3 regions of the Mesorhizobium sp. ISC11 genome follow, and region 2 is predicted to be linked to each of the others. Evidence: predicted binding sites of a transcription regulator. Region 2 holds the regulator's gene; each other region holds the start of a gene.
What was found. The regulator PhoB, encoded in region 2, activates phosphate uptake and scavenging genes when phosphate is short. The targets are predictions, from matches to a motif close to TGTCATNNANCTGTCAT.
Positions count from the first base shown of each region.

Region 1 (5,766 bases), 1.0 Mb from region 2:
TCAGCATCTATCGTTTCGTCCAGGAAGGGCTGAACAATGCCTATCACCACGGGCTAGGCAAGGATCAGGCGGTGAGTGCCGGGATGAAAGGTGGCAGGCTTTTTGTCGAAGTGTCGGACCGCGGGCCGGGTTTCGATCCGACGGCACGGGTCGAGGGCCTCGGGCTCGCCGGCCTCAGGGAACGGGTCGAAAGCATTGGCGGACAGTTCGAAACCTTGACCGGGCCGCAAGGTACGCGTTTGGTGATCCGTCTGTCGGTCGAGGAGCAAGCATGACTGGGACCATTCGCATTGCCATTGTCGACGATCATCCCCTCTTTCGCGAAGGTGTGACGCGCAGCCTGTCGGAGATCGGAGGCTTCGAGATGGTTGGCGAGGGCGCCACGGCGCAGGATGCCGAACGCCTCGCCGCGACGATGCGGCCCGACATCTTGCTGCTCGACATCTCGATGCCGGGCGGCGGGCTGAGCGCGGTCGCAAGCATCCTCGCCAACCATCCCGCCCAGAAGATCGTCATGCTGACCGTCTCGGAGGCCAATGCCGATGTGACCAAGGCGCTGAACGCAGGGGTGAATGGCTATGTCCTCAAAGGCGTCGGATCGCGCGGGCTCGCCGACATCCTGCGCAATGTCGCAGCCGGCGAAAGCTATCTCTCGCCGACACTATCGGCCCGGCTGCTTTCGGATCTCCAGTCCCAGCAGCCGACCGACGGCTTGGCGGAACGGCTGCGGCAGCTCACCGATCGGCAAACGGAAATCCTGCGGCTGGTGGCGGAGGGGCTGAGCAACAAGGAAGTCGCCTTGCGGCTTGAGCTGCAGGAGAAAACCGTCAAGCATCACATGACCGGAGTGCTGTCGAAGCTCAATGTGCGAAATCGCACCGAAGCGGCCTTGATGATGCGTGAGTGGCGCGACCGCGACAGGCCTTCCTAAAGCATTTCACCGTTTCACGGAAACGGCGAGCTGCTCTAACTCTGTGACGCAATTCCCAAGGGAAAAGCGCTACGGGAAAACCGCTTCACACTTTTTCTAGAATTGCTCTGGGCAGGTCCGAAGAAATGCGCAGCGGTTTCCCGTCCCGGATTGCGCAAAAGCGCGTCGCGCCTCGGGACCGCAGCCATTGCGGTGCCGAAAACCGGGACGACGCCGGCCGGAAACGAGGTCACCTCCGCCGGGGGGCGGCGGAGGTGACGTGCAAAGCTGACCGTTGCCTGTTGGCCAGCTTCACAAGGCCTTGAGACGATTGGCATCGGCCGGCGTGGCCTGGCGGTCGATGATCGTGCGACCGAGAGCGTCCTTCATGCTGAAACGACCGTTCTCGAGCTTTTCCGTTATGCCGTCGGGATGCCTGACTGTGATCTTGTTGCCGGTCACGTCGACCTTGTCACCGGTCTTTGCATTGACATGGCTCCCGCTCTTACCCTGACTGGATCCTGATTTGCCGTTGTTGCCACTGTTGCCGTTATTGCCGCTGTTGCCGTTATTCCCATTGCCGTTGCCGCTGTTCCCGCTATTGCTTCCGCCGGAATTGCCGCCGTTGCCGCCCCCACTGTTGCCTCCGCCACCACCGCCACCACCACCGCCGCCACTGTTACCGCCACCCTTGGCGTATGCGCTGACGGTGTGGATGCCGGAAACGGAGCCGTCCAGGACAATTTGATAGGGCGCAATCGTCAACACCAGCGCCGCTGCCGATTTGAGCGCCAGCCGGCAACAACGGGTCGTGACCGATCTGTGCATTCTGATCTCCGACGACTGAGCCCGGCGCGCCCCACCCCAACGTTTGCAGTGCAACCAACATTGCCGAAAGACGCGGCGCCCGGAAGCGACCTCCGACCGTTGCGGTTGTCAACCAGGACCATTGCAAGCGCAAGGTTGGACTAAAGTCCCAAGTATATGCTACATTAGCTTCGCATGAACGGCGCCGTGACCGCCATCGCTAAACGGGAGGCTGGCTTTCCCGATGCCTGACGACGGCAGACGCCGAACATCAAGTCACCTCCGCCGGGGGCGGCGGAGGTGACTTGTCGAGCGTGCAGTTGCCCGTTGATCTGTTTTTTGCAAACGACTGATGTCGTCCGCCGTCGCAGGATGCGCGGCCAAGATGCCGCCTAAGGTCTCCTTTCATCTCGAACCGGCGATTCTGGAGCAGTTCCGGTCTGCGGGAATGCTTAGCCAGCGCTGCGCGCAATGCCTGTCGCGTCTGAAAGGTCTCCCGATGTCACGAAAATGTGATCCGGCGATTATAAGGGGGTCAAACAGGTACCCACGCTCCAGCCAATCCAACAGCCAGAGGCAAGCCATGACTGACCTTCGCTCCCCCGACACCCGATTCCGCACCAGCCTGCTCGAGGAAAACGACGGCCCGGCCATCAACGCTTCCGACAACCGCACCATGGGCGAGATCATCGCCGCGCGGTTCTCGCGCCGCGGCTTCCTCAAGGGTTCGCTGGCTGTCTCGGCCATCGCCGCCACCGTCAGCCCGCTGGCGCTGATCAGCGCCGACGAGGCCCGGGCCGCTGAAGGCTCGGCCTTCACGTTCGACGAACTCGAGGCCGGCATCGACGACAAGCACCACGTCGCGCCGGGTTACGATGCCGATGTACTGCTGCGCTGGGGCGATCCGCTGTTTGCCGATTCGCCCGACTTCGACCCGACGAAGCAGTCGGCCGAGGCCCAGGCGAAACAGTTCGGCTACAACAACGATTATGTCGGCTACATCCCCATCGACGGCTCGGCCGAACATGGCCTGCTGGTGGTCAACCACGAATACACCAATCCGCATCTGATGTTCCCGGGCATCGTGAAGATCGTCGAGAAGGACGGCAAGAAGTCGGCCGAAGTCGCACCCCTCTCGAAGGAGCAGGTCGATGTCGAGATGGCAGCTCACGGCGGCACCATCGTCGAGATCCGCAAGGCATCAGGCAAATGGCAGGTGGTGCGCGACGGCAAGCTCAATCGCCGCATCACCTCCAACACCGAAATGGCGCTGTCCGGTCCGGTTGCCGGCCATGACCGCGTCAAGACCAATGCCGATCCGTCCGGCACCAAGGTGTTCGGCACGTTCAACAATTGCGCCGGCGGCGTCACGCCCTGGGGCACCTATGTGATGGCCGAGGAGAACATCCATGGCTATTTCTCCGGCGAGTTGCCGGAAGGCCACAAGGAAGCCGCGAACTACAAGCGTCTCGGCATTCCCGAAGGCGCCTATGAATGGGCGGCGCATTACGAGCGTTTCGACCTCGCCAAGGAGCCCAATGAGGCCAACCGCTTCGGCTGGATCGTCGAGGTCGATGTCAACGACCCGACCTCGACGCCGAGGAAGCGCACCGCCATGGGCCGCTTCAAGCATGAGGGCGCCGAATCGATTGTCGCCAGGGACGGCCGCGTCGTCTTCTATCTCGGTGACGACGAGCGCTTCGACTATGTCTACAAGTTCGTGACCAAGGCCGCGTTCGATCCGAACGATCATGCCGCCAACAGGGACCTGCTCGATGATGGTACGCTGCATGTCGCCAGGTTCGCCGAAGATGGCACGGTCGAATGGCTGCCGATCGTCTTCGGCCAGGGACCGCTGACGGCTGAAAACGGTTTCACTGGCCAGGCCGACGTGCTGATCGAGACGCGCCGCGCCGCCGACCTGCTCGGTGCCACCAAGATGGACCGCCCCGAAGACATCCAGCCCAATGCCGTCAACGGCAAGGTCTATGTCATGCTGACCAACAATTCGAAGCGCAAGGCCGACCAGGTAGACGCCGCCAACCCCCGCGCCGAAAACGCCTTTGGCCACATCATCGAGATCGCCGAGGACGGCGGTGATTTCACCGCCGCCAAGGGCAAGTGGGAAGTGCTGCTGAAATGCGGTGATCCGGCGGTTGCCGATGTCGGCGCCACCTTCTCGACGGCAACGACGGCCAATGGCTGGTTCGGCATGCCCGACAATTGCGCGGTCGATTCGGCCGGGCGTCTCTGGGTCGCGACCGACGGCCAAGGCCCGAAAGCCACCGGCCGCACGGATGGTCTGTGGGCGGTGGACACGGAGGGGGCGGCGCGGGCAACCTCGAAACTGTTCTTCCGCGTGCCGATCGGCGCCGAAATGTGCGGTCCGCTGTTTGCGCCCGACGACCAGACCGCCTTCGTCGCCGTCCAGCATCCGGGCGATGGCGGCGAGGACTGGGAAGCGTTCGGCCGCCCGTCCTACTATGAGGATCTGTCGACGCGCTGGCCCGACTTCAAGCCCGACATGCCGGTGCGGCCGTCGGTGGTCGCCATTACCAGACAGGGCGGCGGCAAGATCGCGGTCTGATCGCCCTCCAGCATGGGGCGCAGCAGCGGAGCAGATTTGCACCGCTGCCGCCCCTTGAAGTCGCGGCATGGGGTGAAGTTGGTCAAGCCTCGGGAAAGATTGGCAATTTAAGCATGGCGCCCTAGGTCTTTATCAGGAGATCGCCATGTCGAAGTCCGTCTATGACCGTGGCTTGCTCAAGCCAGCCGATATCGCCAAGCTGCAGCGCGTGTTCGACGAGGCCTGCCGGCGGCGCGAGGCACATCCCGATTCCGCCGACGCGCGGGAAATCGCGCTTAACCTGCTCGCCCTGCACAATGCCGGCATGGTGGAAGAGGACATGCTGATGGAGGCCGTCGGTTTCCGGCGGCTGGAACCCAAATCAGCGTGATGCGCCGGGTTGGTGCGAGGCCGACCCCGCAATCCGTTTGGCGATCGCCTTGGCCAGGATGCCGGCATTGGCGAAGCAGCCGCGAATGCTCGGCCGCATGCCGGTGAACCACAGACCGGGCAATTTCGGATCGGCTTGCCCGCCGTTGAAGAGCGGAACGCCCTTGGCGTCGAGCACGCCGAGCTTGCCGACCATCGGCTCCAGCCCGGTGCGGTAGCCTGTCGCGGCAATGACGATGTCAGGATAGATCAGGCTGCCATCGGCCAGGATCACGCCGTCACGGGTGAATTCCCTTATGCCGGGTACGACGGTGATCTTGCCGGCCTTTATGGCGCTGACGGCGCCGTCGTCGGCGGCGATCGCGGTGTAATCCGAGGTCAGGCGGCTGGCGCCGCCCGCAGGCGCGGGCGGCAGGCCGAATTTGGTCAGGTCGCCGAAAGCCAGGCGCTGCGTCGCCGACATCACCGCGTCGGCGACCCGCAACGGCAAGCGAGCCATGAACGGCGAAAGCCGGTGCACGGCGATCTTGCCGATGCGCTTGGGCAGCAGGGCGGGACCGCTGCGGGCCGACAGCCAGATGGCGGCCGTGTCTATGCCGGCCAGATGATTGAGCGCATCGAAACCCGAATTGCCAGCGCCGACGACCAGCACTTTCTGGCCCGCATAGGCCTGTGCGTCACCGAAATCCGCCGAATGGATGATGCGCCCGACGAAATCCTTCATGCCTTTCCATTCGGGAATGAACGGCTGCCTGTCGCGGCCGGTGGCGACGACGACATTGCGGGCCAGCCGCAGGCCAGCGCCGGTCCGTACCGCCCAGTGATCGCCCTTGAAGGCAATCTCTTCGACAGCGACGCCAAACTGCACCGGCAGCCGGTTTTCCTCCCTGAAATCATTCATGTGGCGGATGACGACCGTCCGGTGCGGAAAGGCGGGGGTGCCGGGGGGATAGGGGAGACCAGGCAGCGAAGAAAGATCGCGGTGGGTGTTGAGATGCAATTGCTTGTGCCGCCGGTGCCATGGCTCAGCCAACCGGCTTTCCTTTTCCAGGATCGCCGTCGGCACGCCGGCGTTCATCAAGGCGTGCGCGAC
Region 1 covers NZ_JAVSPW010000001.1:4,649,555-4,655,320, forward strand. Annotated here, with positions in the region: gene RPF88_RS22610 (sensor histidine kinase) at 1-275, shown strand, start outside; gene RPF88_RS22615 (response regulator) at 272-931, shown strand; gene RPF88_RS22620 (hypothetical protein) at 1,223-1,738, opposite strand; gene RPF88_RS22625 (PhoX family protein) at 2,301-4,304, shown strand; gene RPF88_RS22630 (hypothetical protein) at 4,450-4,674, shown strand; gene RPF88_RS22635 (flavin-containing monooxygenase) at 4,666-5,766, opposite strand, start outside.
Region 1: RPF88_RS22625 (PhoX family protein) is a predicted target of PhoB. The motif match lies at 2,218-2,234, and genes of this name have one in related genera.

Region 2 (5,766 bases):
GCCTTCTATGCGCTCAGGCAGATCGAGCCGCGCGCCAGGGCGCGCAACAATGTCGAGCGGCTGATGCTGTGGGGGCTGCTTGCCGCCTCCACCATCGCCATCCTGACCACCGTCGGCATCGTGCTTTCGATGCTGTTCCAGACGATCACCTTCTTCGAGAGCGTCTCGCCGATGAGTTTCTTCTTCGGCACGGTCTGGGATCCGCGTTTTGCCGCTGCCGGTTCGGGCGGCAGCCAGGGCCAGTTCGGCCTGATCCCGCTTCTTGCCGGCACGCTCTATATCGCCGCCGTCGCGCTGCTGGTTGCGGTGCCGGTCGGGCTGATGTCGGCTGTCTACATGGCCGAATACGCAACGCCCAGGGTGCGCTCGGTGGTCAAGCCGGCGCTTGAACTGCTGGCCGGCATACCGACCATCGTCTACGGCATCTTCGCCGTCGTCACGCTTGGGCCGTTCCTGCGCGACCTGTCCGCGGCGCTGACCGGCGGCTCGCCGTTCATCCAGGGCCAGAGCATCTTCACCGCTGGCCTGGTCATGGGCGTCATGCTGATCCCGGTCGTCTCCTCTCTCTCAGACGACATCATAACCGCGGTACCGCGCGCCATGCGCGACGGGTCGCTCGGCCTCGGCGCGACCCGCTCCGAGACGATCAAGCGGGTGATCCTGCCGGCTGCACTGCCCGGCATCGTCGGCGCCATCCTGCTGACTGCCTCGCGCGCCATCGGCGAAACGATGATTGTCGTGCTGGCGGCGGGCGTCGCCGCCAACCTCACCATCAACCCGTTCGAGGCGATGACGACCATCACCGTCAAGATCGTCAACCAGCTCACCGGCGACCTCGAGTTCAATTCGCCGCAGACGCTGGTCGCCTTCGCGCTCGGGCTGACGCTGTTCACGCTGACGCTGGTGATGAACATCGTCGCGCTCTACATCGTGCGCAAATATCGGGAGCAGTACGAATGACCGACATTCCCATGGATACGATGGTCAGGCCGGCGGCCCATCCGCGCCGCGACATCGGCCTGAAGGCCCGTTACGCCGCCGAACGCCGTTTCCGCATCTATGGCGTCGTGGCGATTTCCGTAGGCCTGGCGTTCCTGGCAATCATGCTGATCACCATCGTCTCGAAAGGCTACACCGCCTTCTGGCAGACGACGGTATCGCTGCCGATCACGTTCGACGAGAAGGTGATCGATCCTTCCGGCAAGCGCGCAACCGATCCGAGCGTTCTGATCAAGGCGAATTATCCCAAGCTCGCAGAAAACGCGCTGGTGGCCAAGCTCGGCATTTCTCCTGATGACAAGCCGATGATCCAGAAGCTCAAGGGCTTCCTTTCGGAAGGCGCCCGCGTCCAGTTGCGCGACATCGTTGCCGCCGATCCCTCGGTGATCGGCACGACACGCGACGTCAACATCCTCGCCGCCGCCAATCTCGACTCGGCTTTCAAGGGCCAGATCGACCTCAGTGTCGAGGAAGCGCGACGCAAGGTCTCGGACCAGCAGATCACCTGGATGAACAAGCTCAAGGCCGAGGGCGCGATGGCCGAGCACTTCAACAGCGGCCTGTTCACCTACGGCGCCTCCAGCCGCCCGGAAACCTCGGGCATGGGCGTGGCGATCATCGGCTCGTTTTATATGATGGTGATCGTGCTGCTGCTCGCGCTGCCGATCGGCGTCGCCGCCTCCATCTATCTGGAGGAATTCGCCAAGAAGAACCGTTTCACCGACCTTATCGAGGTCAACATCAACAATCTGGCCGCAGTGCCGTCAATCGTCTTCGGCTTGCTCGGCCTCGCGGTGTTTATCAATTTCCTGGGCATGCCGCGCTCCGCCGCTTTCGTCGGTGGCCTGGTGCTGACGCTGATGACGCTGCCGACGATCATCATCGCGACGCGCGCCGCGCTTGCCGCGGTGCCGCCGTCGATCCGCTCGGCAGCTCTCGGTCTTGGCGCCTCCAAGATGCAGATGGTGTTCCAGCACATCCTGCCGCTTGCCGCGCCCGGCATCCTCACCGGCACCATCATCGGTCTTGCGCGCGCGCTCGGCGAAACCGCGCCGCTGCTGTTGATCGGCATGGTCGCCTTCGTCGCCGATCCACCGACGACGCCTTTCGATCCGGCTACCGCGCTGCCGGTGCAGATCTATATGTGGGCGAACGAGGCCGAACGCGCCTTCGTCGAGCGCATGTCCGGCGCCATCATCATCCTGCTCGTCTTCCTCATGGCCATGAACATCACCGCGATCGTGCTTCGGCGTCGGTTCGAGCGGCGCTGGTAGAAAAAAGGCATTTTGGTATGAACATCATGACCGAACAGTCCCTTGAAAACGCAGTGGGCGACAAGATGAAGTCGAACGAAGTGATCAAAATGCGCGGCGACAAGGTCGGCGTGTTCTACGGCGAGAAGCAGGCGCTGTTCGACGTCGATCTCGACGTCCGCCTGAACCAGGTGACGGCGCTGATCGGCCCCTCCGGCTGCGGCAAGTCCACCTTCCTGCGCTGCCTCAATCGCATGAACGACACCATCGATTCAGCACGGGTAACCGGCAAGATCACGCTCGACGAAGAGGACATCTACGACAAGAACATCGATGTCGTCGAACTCAGGGCGCGCGTCGGCATGGTGTTCCAGAAACCCAATCCGTTCCCAAAGTCGATCTACGAGAACGTCGCCTATGGGCCGCGCATCCACGGATTGGCCAAGCGCAAGGCCGACATGGATCAGATCGTCGAGTCCAGCCTGAAGAAGGCGGCGATCTGGAACGAGGTCAAGGACCGTTTGCAGGAACCTGGCACGGGTCTTTCCGGTGGCCAGCAGCAGCGCCTGTGCATTGCACGCGCCATCGCCGTGTCGCCCGAGGTGATCCTGATGGACGAACCGTGTTCGGCGCTCGACCCGATCGCCACCGCTCGCGTCGAGGAACTGATCGACGAACTGCGTCAGAACTATACGATCGTCATCGTCACCCATTCGATGCAGCAGGCAGCGCGCGTGTCGCAGCGCACCGCGATGTTCCATCTTGGCTATCTGGTCGAGGAGGGCGCCACCGACAAGATGTTCACCACCCCCGACGACAAACGCACCCAGGACTACATCACCGGCCGGTTCGGCTGATCTCTGGCATATGAGGGACGAAGATCATGGGTGAACATACCGTCGCATCTTTCGATGAGGATCTGGAGCAGATCAGCCAGCTGATCCGCGACATGGGCGATCTCGCCCGCTCGATGGTCGGTGGCTCGACCAGGGCTTTGCTCAATTCGGACAATGCGCTGGCGCAGCGGGTGGTTTCCGACGACGCCATCATGGATGCACGCCAGCGCGAGCTGGACGATCGTGCCATCACGCTGATCGCCAAGCGCCAGCCGATGGCCAACGATCTGCGTGCGGTGGTCGGTTCGATCCGCATGGCCGGCGACCTCGAGCGCATCGGTGACCTTGCCAAGAACATCGCCAAGCGCGTCGGCACTGTCGGGCTGAGCGTCACGCCGCACGACCTTTCGCATTCGATCGACGCAATGGCGCAGCTGGTGCTGATCCAGGTGCAGGGGGTCGTCGACGAGTATGCCGCCGCTGACGCGGCAGCGCTTGCCACGCTCAGAAACAATGATGAACGCATCGACGTCAAATACACATCGGTGTTCCGCGAACTTCTGACCTACATGATGGAAGATCCGCGCAACATCACGGCGTGCACGCACCTGTTGTTTTGCGCCAAGAACCTCGAGCGGATCGGCGACCACGTGACCAACATCGCCGAAAATGCCTATTATGTTTTGACCGGCACGCAGTTGCCAGCCAACCGTCCGAAGCAGGACGAGACGGCAATGTCCGCGCCAGCGGCATGACAGGGGTGACCAGCCGATGATCGCGCCACGCATCATGGTGGTGGAGGATGAGGAGCCGCTAGGCGTGCTGCTCCGCTACAATCTCGAATCCGAAGGTTACCAGGTCGAGGTGGTGACGCGCGGCGACGAGGCCGAAATCCGGCTGCAGGAGAACGTTCCAGACCTTCTGGTGCTCGACTGGATGGTGCCTGCGGTTTCCGGTATCGAACTCTGCCGCCGGCTAAGGATGCGTCCCGAGACCGAGCGGCTGCCGATCATCATGCTGACCGCGCGAGGCGAGGAAAGCGACCGCGTGCGCGGCCTCTCGACCGGTGCCGACGACTATCTGGTCAAGCCTTTCTCGACGCCGGAGTTCATGGCCAGGGTCAAGGCGCTGCTGCGCCGGGCCAAGCCGGAAGTGCTGTCCAGCGTGCTCAAGGTCGGCGATATCGTGCTCGATCGCGAGTCGCACCGCGTCTATCGCAAGAAGAGCGAAATCCGGCTCGGGCCGACGGAATTCCGCCTGCTTGAATTCATGATGCGCCATCCAGGCCGCGTGTTCTCGCGCAGCCAACTGCTCGACAATGTCTGGGGCGAGACGATCTACATCGACGAACGCACGGTCGATGTGCATGTCGGCCGGCTGCGCAAGGCGGTCAACAACGGCCGCATGCCCGATGTCATTCGCACCATCCGTGGGGCGGGTTACGCCATTCGCGAGGACTGAACTCCCTCGTTTGAACTCACGCCACGTTCTTGCCGCCGAGACCGGATCTCGCCTGCACGCCCGGCGCAAAAATCTCCTGATCGACGAAGATCAGCGCCCGCATGGCGCAGCCTTCGCGGATCAGCGGCAGTTCGTTCGGCTCGGTGTCGAAGGAAATCGACTTGGAATGCTGACCGCCGGCGGTCTGGGCAATCGCTTGCCGCAATGCCGGCTCGATCAGGTCGAAGGCGGCGGCGCTGACGCCGACCATGGCGACCGGCGCCGGATCGATCAGCGCAAACAGGCTGCCGAGGCCGTAGCCGAGCGCTTCGCCGGCCTTGCGATAGGCTTCCCGTTCGGGCCCGTCCCTTTCGCGGGCGGCGGCAGCCAGGGCGCGCATGTCGGCGTCGCTGACATCGGCGACGGGCTCTGCATCCTCGCCCATCTGCCGCGCGTTGCGCCAGATGGCATAATTGCCGGCATAGGCTTCGACGCAGCCGCGCCGTCCGCAGCGACACAGCGCGCCGTTCGGCCGATGGATCATGTGGCCGAATTCGCCGCCCGAGGAATGGGTGCCGGTGAACAATTCGCCCTTCAGCACCAGCCCCATGCCGATGCCGTGCGACAGGAGGATGGCGATGAAATCGTCGCGGTAACGATCGGGGTCGCGCCAGCGCAGCGCCACCGCCATCATGTTGCAGTCGTTCTCCATAATGGCGGGGATGCCGAACTCCTCTTCGAATATGTCGGCGAAGGCGATGTCGGTGTGCGGCGTGATCGGCGACCACAGCATGGCGCGGGCACGGGTGTCGGTGATGCCCTGGACGGCCAGCGCGATACGAGCGATGCTGCGCACGTCCAGGTCGGGATCTTCCAGGCGGCGCCGCACGATTGCCGTGCACTCACCGATCAGCGAGTCGCGCGACATCGTCAGCGTGTCGAGCCGACGCTGTTCCTCGGATATTACCTGGCCGGCATAGTCGATGACGGCGACCGAGAGGAAGTTCAGCGACAGCACCACGGTCATTACCGCGGCCGCTTCCGGATTGAGGCTGAGGCCGACCTGCGGACGGCCGCGTTTGAGCGAGCCGGCCTCGCTCGGCTTGCTTTCGGTCAGGATGCCTTCGACGATCAGGTCGGATGAGATCGCCGAGATCGTCGAATGGCTGAGGCTTGTGGTTGCGGCGATCTCGGTGCGCGACGGCTGTCCGGCGCGGCGCACCGCGGCGATCACCATC
Region 2 covers NZ_JAVSPW010000001.1:5,644,951-5,650,716, forward strand. Annotated here, with positions in the region: gene pstC (phosphate ABC transporter permease subunit PstC) at 1-960, shown strand, start outside; gene pstA (phosphate ABC transporter permease PstA) at 957-2,273, shown strand; gene pstB (phosphate ABC transporter ATP-binding protein PstB) at 2,291-3,109, shown strand; gene phoU (phosphate signaling complex protein PhoU) at 3,136-3,843, shown strand; gene phoB (phosphate regulon transcriptional regulator PhoB) at 3,860-4,549, shown strand; gene RPF88_RS27310 (ROK family protein) at 4,566-5,766, opposite strand, start outside.

Region 3 (5,766 bases), 4.8 Mb from region 2:
ATCGGCATCGGCATCGTTTCGACCTATGCCAGTCCCGTCGCTGCCAGCCTGGCGTTCGCCGGCATGATCGTGGTGTTTGCGTTGGTGGCGCTGGCTTTTGGGCTGAAACAACAACGGCGTTGAGGGCCTGGAGCGGTCCAGCGGAACCGGGTTGGCTTCAGCCGTTCTGTGTTTCAGGCGAAAGATGCGCGCGTCCGCGCGGCACGCCAAGACCGGTGTCCGGCGGCTCGCCGGCGGCCGGCCTGTCCTCGATCATGTGCGTGGTGCGCCAGCGGCCGAAACGATAGTAGGCCGCCGCCAGTACAAGCGAGCTGATCGAACCCGCCGGGAAGCTCCACCACAGCGCTTCCTCGCCGATCACGCCACGCATGAAATAGGCAAAGCCGGTGCGCACGACCAGCACCGAAATGACCAGGATGATCAGCGGCGGCATCACGGCACCCGTGGCTCGTACGGTGGCAAACAGCACGATGGTTATGCCAAACAGGATGAACGACCACGAGGCGACATTGTTGATGTGGACGGCGATGTCGATCGCCGCGCTGTCGCTGCTCAGGAACAGGCTCAGCACCGAACGATCGAAAACCGACAGCACGGCAACCAGTGCGCCGGTCAGGACGAGGTTGAAGCCGACGCCTGAGGCGGCGATGCGGCCGATCCGGTCCCAGCGCCCGGCGCCGACATTCTGTGCCGCCATCGAGGACACCGCGGCGCCGATGGCGAGCGCCGGCATCTGGATGTAGGTCCACAGCTGGGCGGCGATGCCGTAGGCGGCGGCGACCTGTGAGCCGTAGGAATTGACGATGCCCATCACCGTCAGTGCCGCCGCCGAAATGACGATCATCTGCAGGCCCATCGGCACGCCCTTGAAGACGACGATGCGCAGCAAGGTGGGATCGGGCCGCAGCAGAGCGAGGTTGGCGCCGGCCAGCCGCAGCGGATGCTTGCGCACATAGAGCACGATCAGGATGGCGATCACGCTAACCGTCTGGCCGATCAGCGTGGACGTGGCGGAGCCCGCGATGCCGAGTTCGGGAAACGGTCCGATGCCGGCGATGAGCAATGGGTTGAGCACGATGTCGAGGACGACGGCCAGCGCCATGAAGAAGAAGGGGGTGCGTGAATCGCCGGCACCGCGCAGCACGGTCATGACGAAGGACAGAAGGTTCATCATCGGCACGGCGACGAAGATGATGCGCAGATAGGAGCGCGCCAGCGGCAAGGCGTCGGCCGGTGTGCCGAGCGTGTTGAGAATGGCGTCAACCCAGATCCAGCCGCAGACCGCGAAGACAACCGAGACGAGGAAGAAGAACGTCGCGCTGGTGCCGACAATGCGGCGCGCCTCGGGCAGGTCGCGGGCACCGACCGACTGGGCCACCAGGATGGTGGCCGCCATGCCGATGCCGAACACAGTGCCGAGGATCAGGAACAGGACGAGGTTGGCGTTAGAGGTGGCGGTCAGCGCCGATTCGCCGAGAAAACGGCCGACCCAGACGGCGTTGATCGAGCCGTTGAGCGACTGCAGCACGTTGGAGCCGAGCACCGGCAGGGCGAACAGCAGAAGCGTGCGCGGGATCGGGCCGCTGGTCAGGTCGCCGGTGCGCCGGCGCGCGGGCATTTTTTCGTCCATGGCGGGCAACTCGGCGGATGGTGATTTGGATCCAACCCACGATGATATCGCAGGCGGGACCGAGATGCACCCTTGCGAACGCGCGGCTGAAAGGCCGCTGCCCCGTTCATGCCTGCCGCGAGCCCAGCGGACGCGCCAAGCGCGCCCGCCCGTGCAGTGGCCGTTACTTCCCGGCGAGACCCGGCAGCGTGACCTGATAGACCAGGAACATGGTGTCGACATCGGCGCCGTCTTCCGCCTTGTAGGGTGCGCCGACCTGAAAACCGTCCTGGGCGAGGAAGTCGTTGTCGTTGGCGACGAACAGGAAGTAGTCGTCGGGCAGCTTCGGATCGAGAACGCTGACCACCGACATCGCCTCCCACTTCTCCGACAGGTTGTTCTTGTCGTTCGGCGCGCCATTGTGCAGGCCGAAGCGGCCGAGTTCGCCCTTGTCGTTGATGTCGATGAACGGCGTCAGCTTGGCCGGCATCACCGACGGGTCGAGCACGCCCTTGGGCGCCAGCGGCTTGTCGGCGGCATCGAAGGCGCCGCCGGCGATGTCGGTCGCGGCCGAGACGTCGACGACGAAGATCTGGCGCACCAGCGAGGTGTCGCCCTTCAGCCCCTGGCCGTTGCCGCTGTCGCGCGCCAGCATCAGGAAGGTCTTGTCGGAGAGCGCCACGATCTCGCTCTGCGCGGCGATCTTGGTCTTGCCCTTGGCATCCTTGAACACCGGCAACGGCACGACATACTCATGCGCCAGTTTGAGGTGGGCGAGGTCGGACGCGTCATAGACCAGCGCACGCGTGTTCTGGCGCGTCGCGGGCGAATCGCCGCCATCCTGCCGGGGCGCCGATTGCAGCACCGCGATCAGGAACTTGCCGTCCGGCGTCATCGCCATTCCCTCCAGGCCCTGGTTGTTCTGGCGGCCGGTCTCGGGGTCCTTCGGATCGGGCTCGGCGGCACCGGGTCCCGGATTGTCCGAGGCGAAGTTCGGCGTGCCGTGGCGCATCGGCACGAAGGCGGCCGGTGGCTGGGTTGCCGACAGCAGATGCCCGTCGGCGGAAAACCGATAGATGTTCGGGCCGTATTCGTCGGAGATGAACATCGAACCATCGGGCAGCCGCACGATCGCCTCGTTGTCGAGCGCCAGCTTGCCATTGTCGGCTTGCGGCAGGATCGGCATGTCGCCGCTTGCCGCGCGCACGCCGTTGAGTGGGTCGAGGCCTGTGGCATCAGCCCCCTTGTCGTCGGTGAGAAGCATGGTGTCGGCGAGCGTTGCCTTGACGCCCGTCTGCTCCTGGCCGGCAGCAGGTGCCGCGCCCGGTGCGACCGGAGCAAATTCGATGGCGATCGTGTTGAGGCGCGGCCGGTAGTCGGTGGTGCCGACGACATTGTAGCCACGGTCCGGCAACAGCCAGAGCGAACCCCTGTAGCCGGCGGTGTCATGCGTCCAGCCTGATGCGTCGATCGCCATGCCGGAACCCGAGCCGAAGGTCTCGCCGAACTTGTCGCGCTGAGCGGCCGGGATGCGGCCGACGCCGACCAGCCCCTTGTTGACGAGGCCGCCGACGGTCGCGGTGCTGTCGGCGAGCGCCGGCGCCAAGGCGGTGAACAAGGCCAGCGCGACGCCAAGCGACGCGGGTCGATACAGGTGCTTCATGGATAATCCTCTTTGTGACGGATGTGCCGGAGCGGCCGCGGGACGAAAAACTGAAAGAGGTGCGACATCGATGATGCTGCGCAAGCCTCCCCGAAATGCGGTCTACGGCGCGAACATGATGCTTGCGTGACAGCGCGCAGTGCATGCCGGCGGTCGACGAAAAACGATGCGCGCGCCGGCACTGGACACTTATGTCCAGTGGATATATGCTCCAGTCTTCGGACCAACCGTGGAGGGGAAGCCTTGAAGTCGCACTACCGCGCAGTCGTCATCGGAGGTGGCGTGGTCGGAGCCTCGGTGCTCTATCACCTGACGCGGTTCGGCTGGAGCGATGTGGCGCTGATCGAGCGCGCAGAACTGACGGCCGGTTCGACCTGGCACGCGGCGGCAGGCTTCCATGCGCTCAACGCCGATCCCAACGTGGCGGCGCTGCAGGACTACACCATCAATCTCTACCGGGAGATCGAGGCCGAATCCGGCTGGGATATCGGCCTGCACATGACGGGCGGCGTCAACATCGCCAGCGATCCCGCGCGCTGGGAGTGGTTGAAATCAGCCTGGGCCGTGTTCCAGTCGGTCGGCATCGAGACCGCGCGCCTGGTCACGCCCGACGAGATCAAGGCGATCTGCCCGATCGTTGACGTCAACGGTGTTCTTGGCGGCCTGCATGATTCCAACGAAGGCCATCTCGACCCGTACGGTACCACGCATGCCTATGCGGGTGCTGCGAAGAAGCGCGGCGCCGACATCATCTTGCGCAACCGGGTCGTCGAGCTGAAAGCACGTGCCGACGGGCGCTGGGACGTCATCACCGAGCAGGGTACCATCATCGCCGAGCATGTCGTCAATGCCGGCGGGCTGTGGGCGAAGCAGCTCGGCCGCATGGCCGGCGTCGACCTGCCGGTGACGCCGATGGAGCACCACTATTTCATCACCGATGACATTCCGGAGATCGCAGCACTTGACAGGGAAATCGGCATCGCCGTCGATCTCGACGGCTTTTCATACCTGCGGCAGGAGCGCAAGGGTGTGCTGCTTGGCGTCTATGAGCAGAACCCAAAGCATTGGAACATGGACGGAGCGCCGTGGGACTACGGCATAGAGCTGATCCCGGAAGACATCGACCGCATCAGCCCGGAACTCGCCAAGGCGCATGAGCGCTTCCCTTGCCTGGCGACGGCCGGTATCCGCAAATGGGTCAACGGCGCCTTCACCTTCACGCCGGACGGCAATCCGATTGTCGGGCCGGTGCGCGGCCTGAAGAACTACTGGGTCGCCTGCGGCGTCATGGCCGGTTTCAGCCAGGGCGGCGGCGTCGGCAAGTCGCTGGCCGAATGGATGATTTTCGGCGAGCCGCAGGCCGACATCTTCGGCATGGATATCGCTCGCTACGGCGCCTTCGCCGCCAACCGCGAATATCTCAGGCAGACGACGCGCCAGTTCTATTCGCGCCGGTTCGTCATGACCTTTCCCAATGAACGGCTGCCCGCCGGCCGGCCGCTGAAACGCCCCGGCGCCTATGACGGCATGAGCGCGGCGGGATGCGAATGGACGGCTTCCTGGGGGCTGGAAATCCCGGCCTATTTCGCGCCGATGGGATTTGCCGAGAGCACGACGCTGCGGCGCTCCAACGCCTTCGACATCGTCGGCGAGGAGGCGCTGCAGGTGCGGCGCGCCGCCGGCCTCGTCGATATCTCGGCCTATGCGCGCTATGCGGTGTCGGGGCTGGGTGCGGAGGCGTGGCTCGACCGGCTGCTCGCCTGCCGATTGCCGAAGCCGGGGCGGGCCGGCCTGGCGCCGATGCTCGGCCATGACGGACGGCTGAAGGGCGACCTCACCGTCTTCAACTGGGGCGGCGGCTCTTATTGGCTGATGGGCTCCTACTATCTCCGGGAATTCCATATGCGCTGGTTCGAGAGCCATGCGGCGGAGGGCGTCACCATCGCCGACCTCTCCGACACGATGAGCGGCTTCCTGCTCACGGGGCCGAATGCGCGGGAGATTCTGGAGCGCACGACGCATCAGGATGTTTCCGGCGCAGCATTGCCGTTCATGGCCTGTGGCGCATTCGACATCGGTATGGTGCAGGCACGTGTGGCGCGGCTGTCGATCGCGGGCGAACTCGGCTTCGAAATCAGTTGCCCCGTGACCATGCACGCCACTCTGCGCGACACGCTGCTGGCTGCGGGCGAGGATCTGGGCCTTGCTGAAATCGGCTACTATGCGCTCAATGCGCTGCGGCTGGAGAAGAGCTTTGGCATCTGGTCGCGTGAATTCACGCAAGGCTATACGCCGGGCCAGACCGGCCTCGACCGCTTCATCGCTTTCGGCAAGAGCGACTTCATCGGCCGCGAAGCAGCGTTGAAACAGCGGGAGGCCGGCAGCGGCCAATGCCTGGTGACGCTGGAAATCGATGCGCTCGACGCCGATGCCAGCGGTTTTGAGCCTGTCTGGCATCAGGGCCGACGCGTCGGCTTCGTCACCTCGGGCGGCT
Region 3 covers NZ_JAVSPW010000001.1:799,431-805,196, forward strand. Annotated here, with positions in the region: gene RPF88_RS04040 (MFS transporter) at 1-123, shown strand, start outside; gene RPF88_RS04045 (MATE family efflux transporter) at 158-1,618, opposite strand; gene RPF88_RS04050 (esterase-like activity of phytase family protein) at 1,794-3,272, opposite strand; gene RPF88_RS04055 (GcvT family protein) at 3,516-5,766, shown strand, end outside.
Region 3: RPF88_RS04050 (esterase-like activity of phytase family protein) is a predicted target of PhoB. The motif match lies at 3,388-3,404, and genes of this name have one in related genera.